One region of the Achromobacter sp. NCFB-sbj8-Ac1-l genome, then DNA from elsewhere that is predicted to be linked to it. Evidence: predicted binding sites of a transcription regulator. Region 1 holds the regulator's gene; the other holds the start of a gene.
What was found. The regulator HrcA, encoded in region 1, represses chaperone genes, less so after heat shock. The targets are predictions, from matches to a motif close to TTAGCACTCNNNNNNNNNGAGTGCTAA.
Positions count from the first base shown of each region.

Region 2: the regulator HrcA is predicted to act here: its motif matches at 5,422-5,448, upstream of groES (co-chaperone GroES).

Region 1 covers NZ_CP199812.1:1,098,786-1,106,013, reverse strand. The annotation lists gene dnaK (molecular chaperone DnaK) at 104-2,029, opposite strand; gene ACUDP5_RS05195 (thioredoxin family protein) at 2,111-2,515, opposite strand; gene grpE (nucleotide exchange factor GrpE) at 2,530-3,087, opposite strand; gene ACUDP5_RS05185 (hypothetical protein) at 3,193-3,426, opposite strand; gene hemH (ferrochelatase) at 3,439-4,530, opposite strand; gene hrcA (heat-inducible transcriptional repressor HrcA) at 4,576-5,580, opposite strand; gene ACUDP5_RS05170 (NAD kinase) at 5,724-6,623, shown strand; gene recN (DNA repair protein RecN) at 6,637-7,228, shown strand, end outside.
Region 2 covers NZ_CP199812.1:5,479,730-5,486,957, forward strand. The annotation lists gene ACUDP5_RS25170 (efflux transporter outer membrane subunit) at 1-58, shown strand, start outside; gene ACUDP5_RS25175 (TonB-dependent siderophore receptor) at 362-2,470, shown strand; gene ACUDP5_RS25180 (lysozyme inhibitor LprI family protein) at 2,575-3,024, opposite strand; gene ACUDP5_RS25185 (hypothetical protein) at 3,402-3,713, shown strand; gene ACUDP5_RS25190 (nucleotidyltransferase family protein) at 4,441-4,956, shown strand; gene groES (co-chaperone GroES) at 5,505-5,792, shown strand; gene groL (chaperonin GroEL) at 5,830-7,228, shown strand, end outside.

The sequences.
Region 1 (7,228 bases):
TGGGCTCAAAAAAGAGCCTTCTTTTCAGTGCTACAGAATGAGTTCGCCCGGTAGGCGGATTTCTCCGGCTACCGGGCGGCAGAGGCTGGTCAGCGCCCGGCCATTATTGGTCGCGCTTGACTTCCTTGAAGTCGGCGTCGACGACGTTGTCGTCCACCGGCTTCGCGTTGTCGGCCGCTTGCTGCTGGCCGGCGGCTTGCTGCGCCTGCATGTCGGCGTACATCTTTTCGCCCAGCTTCTGCGAGGCGGTCGACAGGGCTTCCACCTTGGCGTCGATCGCGGCCTTGTCGCCTTCCTTCAGCGTGTCTTCCAGGGCCTTGATGGCGGCTTCGATGCTTTCCTTTTCGGACGCCTCGAGCTTGTCGCCGTATTCGGTCAGCGACTTGCGGGTGGCGTGCACCAGCGCATCAGCCTGGTTGCGCGACTGGGCCAGCTCGGCCACGCGGTGATCTTCCTCGGCATTGGCCTCGGCATCCTTGACCATGCGCTGGATCTCGTCTTCCGACAGACCCGAGTTGGCCTTGATGGTGATCTTGTTTTCCTTGCCGGTACCCTTGTCCTTGGCCGACACGTGCAGGATGCCGTTGGCGTCGATGTCGAACGTGACTTCGATCTGCGGCATGCCACGCGGCGACGGCGGGATCCCTTCGAGGTTGAACTCGCCCAGGGCCTTGTTGCCCGCGGCGATTTCGCGCTCGCCCTGGAACACCTTGATCGTCACGGCCGGCTGGTTGTCGTCAGCGGTCGAGAAGGTCTGCGAGAACCGGGTCGGGATGGTCGTGTTCTTCTGGATCATCTTGGTCATCACACCGCCCAGGGTTTCAATGCCCAGGGACAGGGGAGTGACGTCCAGCAGCAGCACGTCCTTGCGGTCGCCCGACAGCACGGAACCCTGGATGGCGGCGCCAGCGGCAACGGCTTCGTCGGGGTTCACGTCCTTGCGCGGATCCTTGCCGAAGAATTCCTTCACCTTTTCCTGGACCTTGGGCATGCGGGTCATGCCGCCGACCAGGATCACGTCATCGATGTCGGAAACCTTCACGCCAGCGTCCTTGATGGCCACGCGGCAGGGCTCGATCGTGCGTTCGATCAGTTCTTCGACCAGCGCTTCCAGCTTGGCGCGCGTGATCTTCAGGTTCAAGTGCTTCGGACCCGAGGCGTCGGCCGTGATGTACGGCAGGTTGATCTCGGTCTGCTGGCTCGAGGACAGCTCGATCTTGGCCTTTTCGGCAGCTTCCTTCAGGCGCTGCAGGGCCAGCACGTCCTTGGACAGGTCAACGCCTTGTTCCTTCTTGAACTCGGCAATGATGTAGTCGATGATGCGCTGGTCGAAGTCTTCGCCGCCCAGGAAGGTGTCGCCGTTGGTCGACAGCACTTCGAACTGCTTTTCGCCATCCACGTCGGCGATTTCGATGATGGACACGTCGAACGTGCCGCCGCCCAGGTCATACACGGCGATCTTGCGGTCGCCCTTCTCGGTCTTGTCCAGGCCGAACGCCAACGCCGCCGCGGTGGGCTCGTTGATGATGCGCTTGACTTCCAGGCCGGCGATACGGCCGGCGTCCTTTGTGGCCTGGCGCTGGCTGTCGTTGAAGTAGGCCGGCACCGTGATGACGGCTTCGGTCACTTCCTCGCCCAGGTAGTCCTCGGCGGTCTTCTTCATCTTGCGCAGCACGTCAGCCGACACTTGGGGAGGCGCCATCTTCTTGCCGCGCACTTCCACCCAGGCGTCGCCGTTGTCGGCGCGGGCGATGGTATAGGGCATCAGGTTGATGTCCTTCTGCACCGCTTTTTCTTCGAACTTGCGGCCGATCAGGCGCTTCACCGCGTACAGGGTGTTGCGCGGGTTGGTGACCGCCTGGCGCTTGGCGGGCGCGCCCACCAGCGTTTCGCCGTCGTCCATGTAGGCGACGATCGAGGGGGTGGTACGGGCGCCTTCGGCGTTTTCGATGATCTTGACCTGACCGCCGTCCATGACAGCCACGCAGCTGTTGGTCGTGCCCAGGTCGATGCCAATAATTTTGCTCATGGTCGGGTTACCTTGAATATATCTATGAAAATAGAGAGAAATTTCCTGTCCCCACATAACTGGGGCTGCCTGCAGGGTTTTTCAAGACGCCTGGCCTGAATTTTCAGCCGGCGCTTCCTGCAGGCGGCGGATCGCCGCCGTGAACTGGGGCAATCCGGGCCAGCCGGTAATGCGTCCTAGCCGTTTTCCGGCCCGATACAGCACAAAAGTGGGGACGCCATGCAGCGAAAAGCGGCGGCCCAGCGGTTCGTCGGCGTAGACATCAGCCTCGAACCAGCTCAAACCCAGGCCCAGCAGGGTGTCCTGGTGCAACAGGGCCGCCTGCTTGAAGAGATTGCAGTTATAGCAATCCTGGCCCCACAGGAATACGCAGCGCAGGTCCGATCCCGGCGCCTGGACCACGGCCCCGTCGAATCCTGCGGTGTCGACATGACGCATGCCGAATACCGCGAAGACCTGGGCCGGATCGAAACGGGGATCGTTCATGGCTCGCTTTCCGCTCAGCCCTGGCCGGCGGATACCACGACCAGGGCCGGACGCAGCGTGCGGTCGGCGATGGCATAGCCCTTCTGCAGCACTTGCACCACCGTGTTGGCGGGCTGCTGCGCGGGAATCGACGAAATAGCCTGGTGCAGGTGCGGGTCGAACTTGTCGCCCTGGGCCGGCGCGATTTCCTTGAGCAGGTTGCGCTCGAAGGCGGCGGCCAACTGCTTGAGGGTGACTTCGACGCCTTCGCGCAGGGTGTCCACGGTCTGGTCAGCCTGGGCCAGGGCGGCCTCGAGGCTGTCCTTGACCGGCACCAGGCTCTCGGCGAACGACTCGATGCCGAACTTGCGTGCCTTGGACACTTCTTCCTGGGCGCGGCGGCGGACATTCTCGGCCTCGGCGTGGACGCGCAGAAGCTGGTCGTGCTGCTCATTGACGGTAGCCTGGGCCGCGTCCAGCTGGGCGCGCAACTCGTTCAGCTCGGCCTGCGCGGCGTCCTGGGCGGCGGGGGCCGCATCGGCGTTTTCGCCAAAACCGGGCGTCTGGTCTACAGGCTCGTGGGGTGCCGTCATGGGGAATCCTCCAAAAAGAATGGCTTTCGCAGACATGAATGGGGGCCAATACCCCTATTTCAAGCCCGGGAAAGCAAATATTCCCCCTGCCGCCCGCCGATCAGGTCATTTCTTGTGCGGCTGCGTCGGGGCCGTCGCATCGCTGGCGGGAAAGCTCTCTTTCAGGGCGCGATCGACGCGGGGATCATCATCGGGTTCAGGGCTGATCGACACCGGATCGCTGGCCGGAAAGGTCTCGGCCAGGGCTTCGTCCAGATCGTGTTCGACCTGGTCTTCTTCCACCGGGGTGCTGACGCGCCCCTTCTTCTCCAGCTTGCCCGTCTTGGGATCATGGTGCATACGCCCTCTCCTTCAAGTCCGTGGATGCGTAGGCCATCCTCGCAAGTGCCGTTCCACCAGGCTGGCCAACCCTGCGATCCAGGCGGGATCGTCGTTGAGCGCCGGGATGTAACGGAACTGCTTGCCACCGGCCTCGATGAAGGCGTCGCGGCATTCCAGGCTGATCTCTTCCAGGGTTTCCAGACAGTCTGCCACAAATCCCGGACACACCACATCCACCGCGGTCACCCCGGAGGCGGCCAGCGCCTTGAGCGTAGGTTCGGTATACGGCTCGAGCCAACGGGCGGTGCCGAAGCGGCTCTGGAAGGTCACCTCGATCTGCTCGCGCGGCAGCGACAGGCGCTGAGACAGCAGCCGGGCGGTCTCCATGCAATCGCGATAGTACGGATCGCCCAGCTCTATGGAGTAGCGCGGCAGGCCATGAAAGCTCATGACCAGCTTCTGCGGCTGACCGTGCTCAGCCCAATAGGACTCGATGCGGGCGGCCAGGGAATCCAGGTAGGCGGGTTCTTCGTGAAAGCGCTTGATGAAGCGCAATTCGGGCTGGTCGCGCAGGCGTGCGGCGTGGCGCGTGACGGCATCGACCACGGTGGCCGTGGTGCTGGCGGCGTACTGCGGGTATAGGGGCACGGTCAGGATGCGCTCGCAGCCCTTTGCCCGCAGGCGGGATATCGCGTCGGGAATCGACGGATTGCCGTAGCGCATGCCCAGCGCTACCTCCGCGTCGACGCCGGCTGCCGTCAGGGCCGCCTGCACGCCCTCGGCCTGGCGGCGGCTGTACACCATCAGCGGCGAGCCTTCCTTGAGCCAGACACCGGCGTAGCGCGGCTCGAGCTTCTTGGGACGCAGCGTCAGCACCAAGCCATGGAGGATCGGCTTCCAGAGATACCGAGGTATCTCGATGACGCGCGGATCGGACAGGAACTCGCCGAGGTACTTGCGGATGTCTTTCCTGGTGGGGGTATCCGGCGTGCCCAGGTTCACCAGCAGCACGCCTACCCTGCCCGGGGCCCGCGGCGGCGGATCCTCGTTGAAGGGATCGTCCTGCTCGGTTTCGGGCAGGTAGCGTTCAGGCCAGAGATACTTGAACAGGCGAAGAAACACAAAAACTCCCCTTCCTCCGCAAGGAGGATGTCGGTTCGGATGGAACTACTGGTTGTGGCTGAGGGCGTTGGACAGCAGCCGCGCCGTGATGTCCACGATGGGAATGACGCGTTCGTAGGCCATGCGGGTGGGTCCGATCACGCCGAGCGTGCCGACCACCTTGCCGTCCACGCCGTATGGCGCGGTGATGACCGAGACTTCTTCCATCGGCACCAGTTGGGAATCGCCGCCGATGTAGATCTGCACGCCCTGCGCCCGGCTGGACACATCAAGCAGCTGCAGCAGGTCGGTTTTCTTTTCGAACAGCGAGAACATCTTGCGCAGGCGATCCATGTCGGAGGCGATGTCGGTCACGTCCAGCAGCTTGCGTTCGCCGGAAATGACGACGGCGTCGCCGTCTTCCGCAGCCTCGGCGCTGGCCTCGACCGCGGCCTGCATCAGGCGCGAGATATCTTCGCGCAATTGCGCCAGTTCGGTGGACAGGGTGCGTCGCACCGCGTCGAACGACTTGCCCGCGAAGTGGATATTGAAGAAATTGCCGGCTTCGAGCAGTTCGGCTTCGGCGTAGTCGCGCTGCACGAACAGGATGCGGTTCTGGACGTCGCCATCAGGGGTGACGATGATCAGCAGCACGCGCTTGTCGGACAGGCGGATGAATTCGATCTGGCGGAAAACCTGGGCCCGCTTGGGCGTGAGCACCACGCCGGCGAACTGGCTCAGGTTAGAGAGCAGCGCCGCCGCGGCGTTGACCGCGCGGGTGGGCTCGGCGGCGGACAGCATGTCGCCCATGTTGTGCGGCTGCAGCTGGTAGGACTGCACCGCAAGCAGGGAATCGACGAACATGCGATAGCCTCGCGGCGTGGGCACCCGGCCGGCCGACGTATGCGGACTGTGGATCAGGCCCAGCTCTTCCAGATCCGCCATGACATTGCGGATGGTGGCGGGCGACAGATCGAAAACTTTCGAAAGCGTCCGCGAACCGACTGGTTGCCCATCGGCGATGTAGCGTTCGATCAACGCCTTCAGTAAAGCGCGTGCGCGGTCATCCATAGCGTGTATTTTAGGGAATCTTTTCCAATTAAGGCGATTTTTGTCCCGCCAACCGATATGCGGCCCCATATAATCGACGAACGGGCCACTTGTCGGACCGGTTTCGCCTTCGCTGTCAGGCTTTTCAGATTCGCCTTGCCACCATGCACTTTCCTACCGTCGCGCTGATCGGCAGATACCAGGACACCGGCCTGGACGCCCCGCTAAGAGCGCTTGCGCACGCACTGACGCAGGCCGGTCGGCAGGTGCTGGTCGACACCGACACCGCCCGCAACACGGGCCTGACTGAATATCCGGTCGCCACGCTCGAGCAAATCGGCCAGAGCGCCTCGCTGGCGGTCGTGATGGGCGGCGACGGCACCGTGCTGGGCGCCGCGCGCCACCTGGCGCCCTACGGCGTGCCGCTGGTCGGCATCAACCATGGCCGCCTGGGCTTCATTACCGACATCCCGTTGCAGGACGCGCACGGCGCGCTGGCGCGGGTGCTTGAAGGCAGCTACCAGATGGAAGCGCGCATGCTGCTGGAGGGCAGCGTCTGGCGCGGCAACCAGAAAATGTACTCTGCAACGGCCCTGAACGATGTGGTGCTGAATCGCGCCGGGCGCGGCGGCATGATCGAGGTCCGCGTCGAACTCGATGGCGCCTTCATGTACACGCAGCGTGCCGACGGCCTGATCATCGCCACGCCGACCGGCTCGACCGCCTACGCGCTGTCGGCGAACGGGCCCATCCTGCACCCCGGCATGAACGCCATGGTGCTGGTGCCCGTCGCGCCGCAGACGCTGTCCAACCGCCCCATCGTCATTCCCGACAGCGGCGTCCTGAACATGACGCTCACCGCCATGGGACGCGTCGAGGTCGGCGCCAGCGTGCATTTCGACATGCAGACCTGGTCCGACCTGCAGCCTGGCGACCGCATCGTCGTGCAGCGCGCGCCCTACACCATCAGTTTCGTGCATCCGGAAGGCTACAGCTTCTTTTCCACCCTGCGCCGCAAGCTGCACTGGAACCTGATGCCGCAAGCCACCGATAACGTAGAGTAAATAGCGCCCAGACATGCTGCGCACCCTGCACATCCGCGACTTTGTCATCGTCGAGCAGACCGAAATTCATTTCGGTCCCGGCTTTACCGTCTTCTCCGGCGAAACCGGCGCAGGCAAATCCATTCTTATCGACGCCCTGGCGCTGGCCTTGGGGGAACGCGGCGACGTCAGCGTACTGCGCGAAGGCGCCACGCGCGCCGACATCACCGCCGTGTTCGACACCCCGCGTGCCCTGCATGCCTGGCTGGCCGAACGCGAAATCGACGCCGACGAGGAACTCTCGCTACGCCGGGTGATCGACGCGCAAGGCCGCAGCCGCGCCTACATCAACGGCACCCCCGCCACCGTGGCGCAACTGCGCGAACTGGGCGACAGCCTGGTCGACATCCACGGCCAGCACGCCCATCAGAGCCTGATGCGACCCGACGCCCAGCGCGACCTGCTGGACGCCCACGGCGGTCACGGCGACCTGCGCCAGGCCGTCGCCCAGGCCTGGAAACAATGGCGGGCCCTGGCGCGTCAGCTCGAAGCCGCCGAAAAAGACGCCGCCAGCCTCGCCTCCGAGCGCGAACGACTGCAGTGGCAGGTCGACGAACTCGACCGCC
Region 2 (7,228 bases), 2.0 Mb from region 1:
TCAACTGGCGCAACTGCGCGGCGCGATCTCCTTGTACAAGGCGCTGGGTGCCGGATAGTCAGACCAGGTCATTTCCCACACCCGCAGCAGTTCACCGTTTGCCTGGCGCATGAGCGCCTCGGCGGCAAAGCGGTCGCCATGCGGGGCAGCCAGGCTGCGCAAGCGCAGGCCGGGATGCGCCTGTTCGGCAGGCGGCGCATGAACGGGAGCGTGATCGGAAGCGGCCCAAAGCGGATATTTCGCGCACATTGCCGCCCCCGTCGAACGAGGTAAGTCTACAATAAATAGTTTCCATTCTCATTAATGGGAAATGGTCTCGCGCATTCGTTCTCCTCAGTCCTCCACCGCCTGCCGTCCCTTCATGCCCCTACGCTCCGTTCCGGCACTTGCCACCGTCCTGGCCCTGGCCACCCCTTTCGCCCCGTTCGAGGCCGTTGCCCAGACGTCTGATTCCCCCGTACAACTGCCCGCCGTCCGCGTGACCGGCGAAGGCGATTCCGGCGAAAGCGGCCTGTTCAACCCGGTCGCGCCGCCGGCGGTCAACAAATCGTCCGTTCCCCTGGCAAAGACGCCCCAGTCGATCACCGTGGTGCCCCGGGCGGTCTTGGACGCGCAGCAGGCACAGACGTTGGCCGACGCGCTGGATAACGTGCCCGGTGTGGTCACCAATCAGTTCGGCCGTCGTGGCTGGGACGACCTCATCATCCGCGGCCAGGTGGCCTCGGATTCCCTGTTCCTGGACGGACTGCGCACGGCGGCAAGCAACCGGATCGCCGAAGCGCTTTCCGGCGTGGAACAAGTGGAAGTCCTGAAAGGGCCTGCCTCGCTGCTTTACGGTCAGGTCCTTCCGGGCGGCCTGGTCAACATGGTCAGCAAGCGCCCGCGCGCCGAGGCCTTCGCCGATGCTGCCGTCACCGTGGGCAGCCACGATTTCCGGCAGGCTACGCTGGACATGGGCACCCCTTTGTCGGACAGCGGCAAGGCGGCGTTTCGCATCAATGCCTTGGCCATGAACTCGCATGACGAAACCGACCACGTCTGGTTCAAGAACCGGTTCGTCGCCCCGTCGTTGTCCCTGGATCTGGGCGCACGCACGGATTTCACCATCCTGACCAGCTACCAGGAACGCCGCTACATCCGTCAGCAGGGATTGCCGATCGTGGGGTCGGTCCAGTCCAACCCCAATGGCGCGATTCCCCGTGACCGCTTTACCGGCGAGCCCGACCAGGCCCCCTATCGAGGCTACCAAAGCCGCGTGGGCTATGCGCTGACGCACCGCTTCGACAATGGCTGGACGGTGAACCAGAATTTGCGCTGGCAAACGTTCACGCTCAATGGCCAGCTGGTCGCCAATGGCCTGCTGCGCGCCGACAATCGGACGCTGCGGCGCACGGCGACAGACCAGCATTGGGACGGCGACACGTTCACCGTGGACACCAATGCGCAACGAGGATTCAACACCGGGTTCGGCCGGCACGACATCACGTTGGGCCTGGACTACCTGCGCACGCGCGAGAACAGCCTGTCGTACAACTGCTCGGTGCGCGATCTCGACGTCTACAAGCCGGTTTACGGCAGCCCCATCAATTGCCCGGCCAACCCGCGCACCGACAGCAGCAGCACCGTGCGCTCGGTCGGCCTGTATGCCCGCGACCAGATCGCGCTCGGCGAGCGATGGAACGCCGTCTTCGGCCTGCGCCATGACACCGCCACGACCGACTCGACCGAACATCGCACGCAGGTCCGGCAGGACAGCACCGACCATGCCATCACGGGCTCTGCCGCACTGATGTACGAAGTCCTGCCGGGCGTGCGCCCCTATGTCAGCTATGCCACGTCGTTCTATCCCAACAGCGGCACCGACGCGAACGGCAGCTCGTTCAAGCCGGAAAGTGGCAATCAATGGGAAGCCGGGGTGAAGATCGATCTTGACGAGGGCGCTTCCAGCATCACGTTGGCGGCGTTCGATCTTGAGCGCCGGAATGTCCTTCAGTCGGACCCGGTGAACGACGGCTACAGCATCGCGGTCGGCAAGCAGCGCACGCGGGGCGCTGAACTGGGATGGGCGTCGGACCTGGGCAATGGCCTGAGCCTCATGGGGGGATACGCTTATCTCTCCGCCATTACCGTTGACGATGGTGGCCAACAGCCGACGACCAACAATACCCGCCTGAACAGCGTGCCGCGACACAGTGTCAACCTGACTGCGCGCTATCGGATGCACGGCAGCCTGGCCGGCTGGGAGCTCACGGGCGGCCTGCGCGCAGAAGGAAACCGCTATACCTACGGCTATGACCTGCCTGGATACGTCGTGGCGGATGCTGGCGTGGCGTACAACGCGGAACGCTGGAGGGTGGCGTTGACCATGAACAACCTCTTCGACAAAGACTATTACGCCGGCGGGGTGCGTAACGCCGTCGCGCTAGGCAACGGACGCACCACCTTGTTGACGGTGGGGCTTCGCCACTGAGATCACGGGGCATTTATCCGAAGCGGCACAGTGGCTCACTTTTGCTTCGGCGCCGACAGGACCCTGTTGAATGGCAAAATTCGCCCCCCGGAGGGCTTCGCGTATTACTTGCCCGCGGGGCCCAGCGCCTCTGCCCAGTTCTTTTTCATGGCAGCGATGCGTTCCACGTAGGCGGATTTCAGGCAGGCGGCATCGGGGCAACGGTCACGCACGGTCGTGCGCCATTGCGTCTGCTCTTTCGCAACAGGATCGCGCCATTCACCGGTTTCACCATCACGGCCAGCGGTTTCGGCCTGAATCTTGTCGTACAGCGCCTTGACCTGGTCGTCCAGCCTGGACAGCGCGGGTTCGTCGCAGATCAGATGTTCGACATGGGTCTTCGCGGCCTTGCAGTCGAAGCCGGCGGCATGGGCGGCTTCGATCTGCAGGAAAGGAGAGCCAGCGAGGACCGCGCAGATGACAGCACGCAGGATCGCACGTTTGCCTTGAGCGCTTTGCCGGCACCGGCCTTCCATGATGCCGGTCGGTACTGCCGCGGGAACGGGGTTGCGCACGTCCTTCACTCCTGAATAGTCTGCGGCCACGGATAGCGTGGACCAAGGGGTCGATTTTCCCGTTTGTCGAAAGGTTGTGCAAATCGCGGAACCAGGCGCCTTCCCGGGCAAGGAAGTCCAGGATTGGGCTGCGGCCATCAAGCGGGCGTGACCCTAATGACCCCAGCACCGTCATTGCGTTGACCAGCACAGACTATGAACCAGAATCCCACGACAAAAAGGGGTTATCAGCATAGCTCGCGACTGCTGGGCGCTTTCGGTTACAGTGTTGCCGGAATCGGGCGCAGGAGCCCGCAACAGATTTGGGGGCGGGACTCATGCAAATGTTGGCTAAGTTCGAGCGCGTCCATGCTCAACCCTGATTACCCGGAGGCGCCGTGCGCGACATCCAAATCCGCAAGCTAAGTCTCAAGTCCGTGTTCAAGCTGATCGCCATCGGGCAGTACCTGGCCTGGATCCCGTTCGCGATCGTGTGCGCCATCGGCACTTTCTTCGGCTTGGGCTCGATCCAATGGAACGGCCGCGTCCTGGAGGGCCTCGATGCGCTATTGATGAGTCCGGTGATCGGCTTCCTCATCGCCACCGGCATCACGCTGGTCGTAGGCACGAGCACCGCCGCGGGGCTGTGGCTGTGGTCCAAGCTGCGCCCGCTCAACCTACGCGTCAAGAACGTCGATACCGCCACCTGAACCGCATCTCGGGTCCGCAGGCGCACGGCGTCGGCCTGCCATCACAGCCCGCGACCTGCGTCTCCTGGACTTCACGCAGCGCCGCGCCGAACTGCATGCCAGCAGTCGATCTGGAACAAGGCCGCAGACGTGACTAGACCTAGCCGTTCAAAGAAGCGACATATGGCCATCCAACCGCAGAGCCTCACGACTTTGCAAAGCGCTGGCCACCTGTCGAGGTGATCGGCGTTTGGTTGTTCTACATAGCCCTGCTCCGCATAGTCTTCCTAACGCCGCAGACCATATTGAGCTGGCCACTGGTGTGATGCACGGCCGGCTCTGCCCGAAAACCTGCTTCTCCGAACTACGGCCATTTCCTGATGTCGAAGTTCATTGAAAGTGGAAACTTGATTCCATTCAAATCAATGAGTTGGGGAAATTTGGTTCATCCACTTTGCACTCGCTGGTTCATTGAACATGGCGTTCTTTCCCAGAAAGTTCATTGAACCTGGGTGCATCACATCGCGAGGCCCCATACCAGGCCGCTTGGCCAACCCTACAACGGCCATGCTCTAGACGCGGTTGACGAACGACTGCCATCGGCCAGGAACGGTCAGCCGACGATTCCGGATATGCTGCTTCCACATACAAGCAACCCGAAATTCTAGTTCCAGACGAAATGATGACAAATGTTCGAGTGGGCTATGAGCAACAACTATGCGACCTCGTCGAATCCTCTGAGCAACTGATGGCTGCGCTGCGGGCGGTTCGCTGCCTTGGTTTGCCCTCGTGGTGCATCGGTGCAGGGGCCATCAGATCCTTGGTTTGGGATAGCTTGCATGGCATTCAGGAGCCCTCGAACTTGGATGACGTGGACGTTGCGTACTTTGATGCTGATGCGCCTCCAGCTCTGGATGCCGAACTTCAAGAGCGGCTGCATTGGCTCCTTCCCTCGCTCACTTGGGAAGTGACAAACCAGGCCAGAGTGCACGAGTGGTTCGCAGAAGCCCTCGGCCAGGTGGTTTCACCCCTAACGTCTTTGGACGATGGGCTGGCCACTTGGCCAGAGTTTGCCACTTGCGTTGGCATTTACCTGGACGGTGATGAATCATTGAAGGTCATAGCGCCGTACGGATTGAATGACCTGTTTGAACTGCGCGTTCGGCACAACCCTCGGCGGGCGAGCGTCTCAACGTTTGTGCACCGGGTGAATTCCAAGCGATTCAGCCACCGATGGCCTCGGCTTTCAATCTGTACACCCTGACCGCACATAGGACCGCTTTGGGTCGGAATCGGCCTGTCGTCCAATTGCAGAGCAGGTAGAGAGCGGCGGTCGTTCGCCACCCGTATTGAGCGTACACGGCCAAAGCGGGGCCTGGCGGGCGTCGCACACAGGTCAGGTGCCTTGGGTTGCCAGCCACACGGAGGCTTCACCCCGAGGCTGACAGGCGGCATCGCCAGTGCATGACACACGAAATCGGACCTACAGGGACGAAATCCGGCTGGAGGCCGCACCAGCGCTTGTATATCGAAAATTCTCGATTCCCAAACTGGATGACGTAAATCCCAAGTTGGATGAATTTCGACAACTATATGGGGACGCTACCAGTTCCAACTTGAGTGACACAAATTCCAAGTTGAATGACATTCGACAGATAGCCCGCCCTGCCCGCTCAAGATGTAACAGGCCGCCCCCACCCCCTTGAACCCCACCACATCATCCCTATAATTAGCACTCGACTCCGGTGAGTGCTAACAGTCTCCCGGGCCAACCCGATCATTCACTTTCTTCTTAAGTAACAGGAGTTCCTCATGGCCTTGCGTCCCCTGGGCGATCGCGTGATCGTCAAACGCCTCGAAAACGAGCGCAAGACTGCGTCGGGCATCGTCATCCCCGACAGCGCCGCTGAAAAGCCCGACCAGGGTGAAGTCGTGGCCGTCGGCCCCGGCAAGAAGACCGAAGACGGCAAGATCCTGCCGGTCGACCTGAAGGCTGGCGACAAGGTTCTGTTCGGCAAGTACGCCGGCCAGTCCGTGAAGGTTGACGGCGAAGAGCTGCTCGTCATCCGCGAGGACGAAATCCTCGCCGTGGTCCAGTAAACCCTGCCTCAAACGAATTTTCGAAGGAAGCTAACAAATGGCTGCCAAGCAAGTACTGTTCGGTGACGACGCCCGCGTGCGCATCGTCCGTGGCGTGAATGTCCTCGCCAATGCTGTCAAGACCACCCTGGGCCCCAAGGGTCGCAACGTCGTGCTGGAGCGCTCGTTCGGCGCCCCGACCGTGACCAAGGACGGCGTGTCCGTCGCCAAGGAAATCGAACTGAAGGACAAGTTCGAGAACATCGGCGCCCAACTGGTCAAGGACGTTGCCTCCAAGACCTCCGACAACGCCGGTGACGGCACCACCACCGCCACGGTGCTGGCTCAAGCCATCGTCATGGAAGGCCTGAAGTACGTTGCCGCCGGTTTCAACCCGATCGACCTGAAGCGCGGCATCGACAAGGCTGTCGCCGCCGCCGTCGCCGAACTGAAGAAGCAATCCAAGCCGGTCACGACCAGCAAGGAAATCGCTCAAGTCGGCTCGATCTCGGCCAACAGCGATTCCTCCATCGGCCAGATCATCGCTGACGCGATGGACAAGGTCGGCAAGGAAGGCGTCATCACCGTCGAAGACGGCAAGTCGCTGGAAAACGAGCTGGACGTCGTCGAAGGCATGCAATTCGACCGCGGCTACCTGTCGCCCTACTTCATCAACAGCCCGGAAAAGCAAGTTGCCGTGCTGGAAGACCCGTTTGTCCTGATCTTCGACAAGAAGATCAGCAACATCCGTGACCTGCTGCCCGTGCTGGAACAAGTCGCCAAGTCGAGCCGTCCGCTGCTGATCATCGCCGAAGACGTCGAAGGCGAAGCGCTGGCCACCCTGGTGGTGAACAACATCCGTGGCATCCTGAAGACCACCGCCGTCAAGGCCCCGGGCTTCGGCGACCGCCGCAAGGCCATGCTGGAAGACATCGCCATCCTGACGGGCGGCACGGTGATCTCCGAAGAAACCGGCATGTCGCTGGAAAAGGCCGGCCTGGCTGAACTGGGCCAAGCCAAGCGCATCGAAGTGGGCAAGGAAAACACCACGATCATCGACGGCGCTGGCGACAGCAAGTCGATCGAGGCTCGCGTCAAGCAAGTCCGTATCCAGATCGAAGAAGCCACGTCCGACTACGACCGTGAAAAGCTGCAAGAACGCGTGGCCAAGCTGGCCGGCGGCGTTGCCGTGATTCGCGTTGGCGCTGCCACCGAAGTCGAAATGAAGGAAAAGAAGGCCCGCGTCGAAGATGCCCTGCACGCTACCCGCGCTGCTGTGGAAGAAGGCGTCGTGGCTGGCGGCGGCGTGGCTCTGCTGCGTGCCAAGCAAGCCATCGCTGACCTGAAGGGCGACACGCCTGACCAGAACGCCGGTATCAAGCTGATCCTGCGCGCTGTGGAAGAGCCCCTGCGCACCATCGTCACGAACGCCGGCGAAGAAGCCAGCGTCGTGGTCA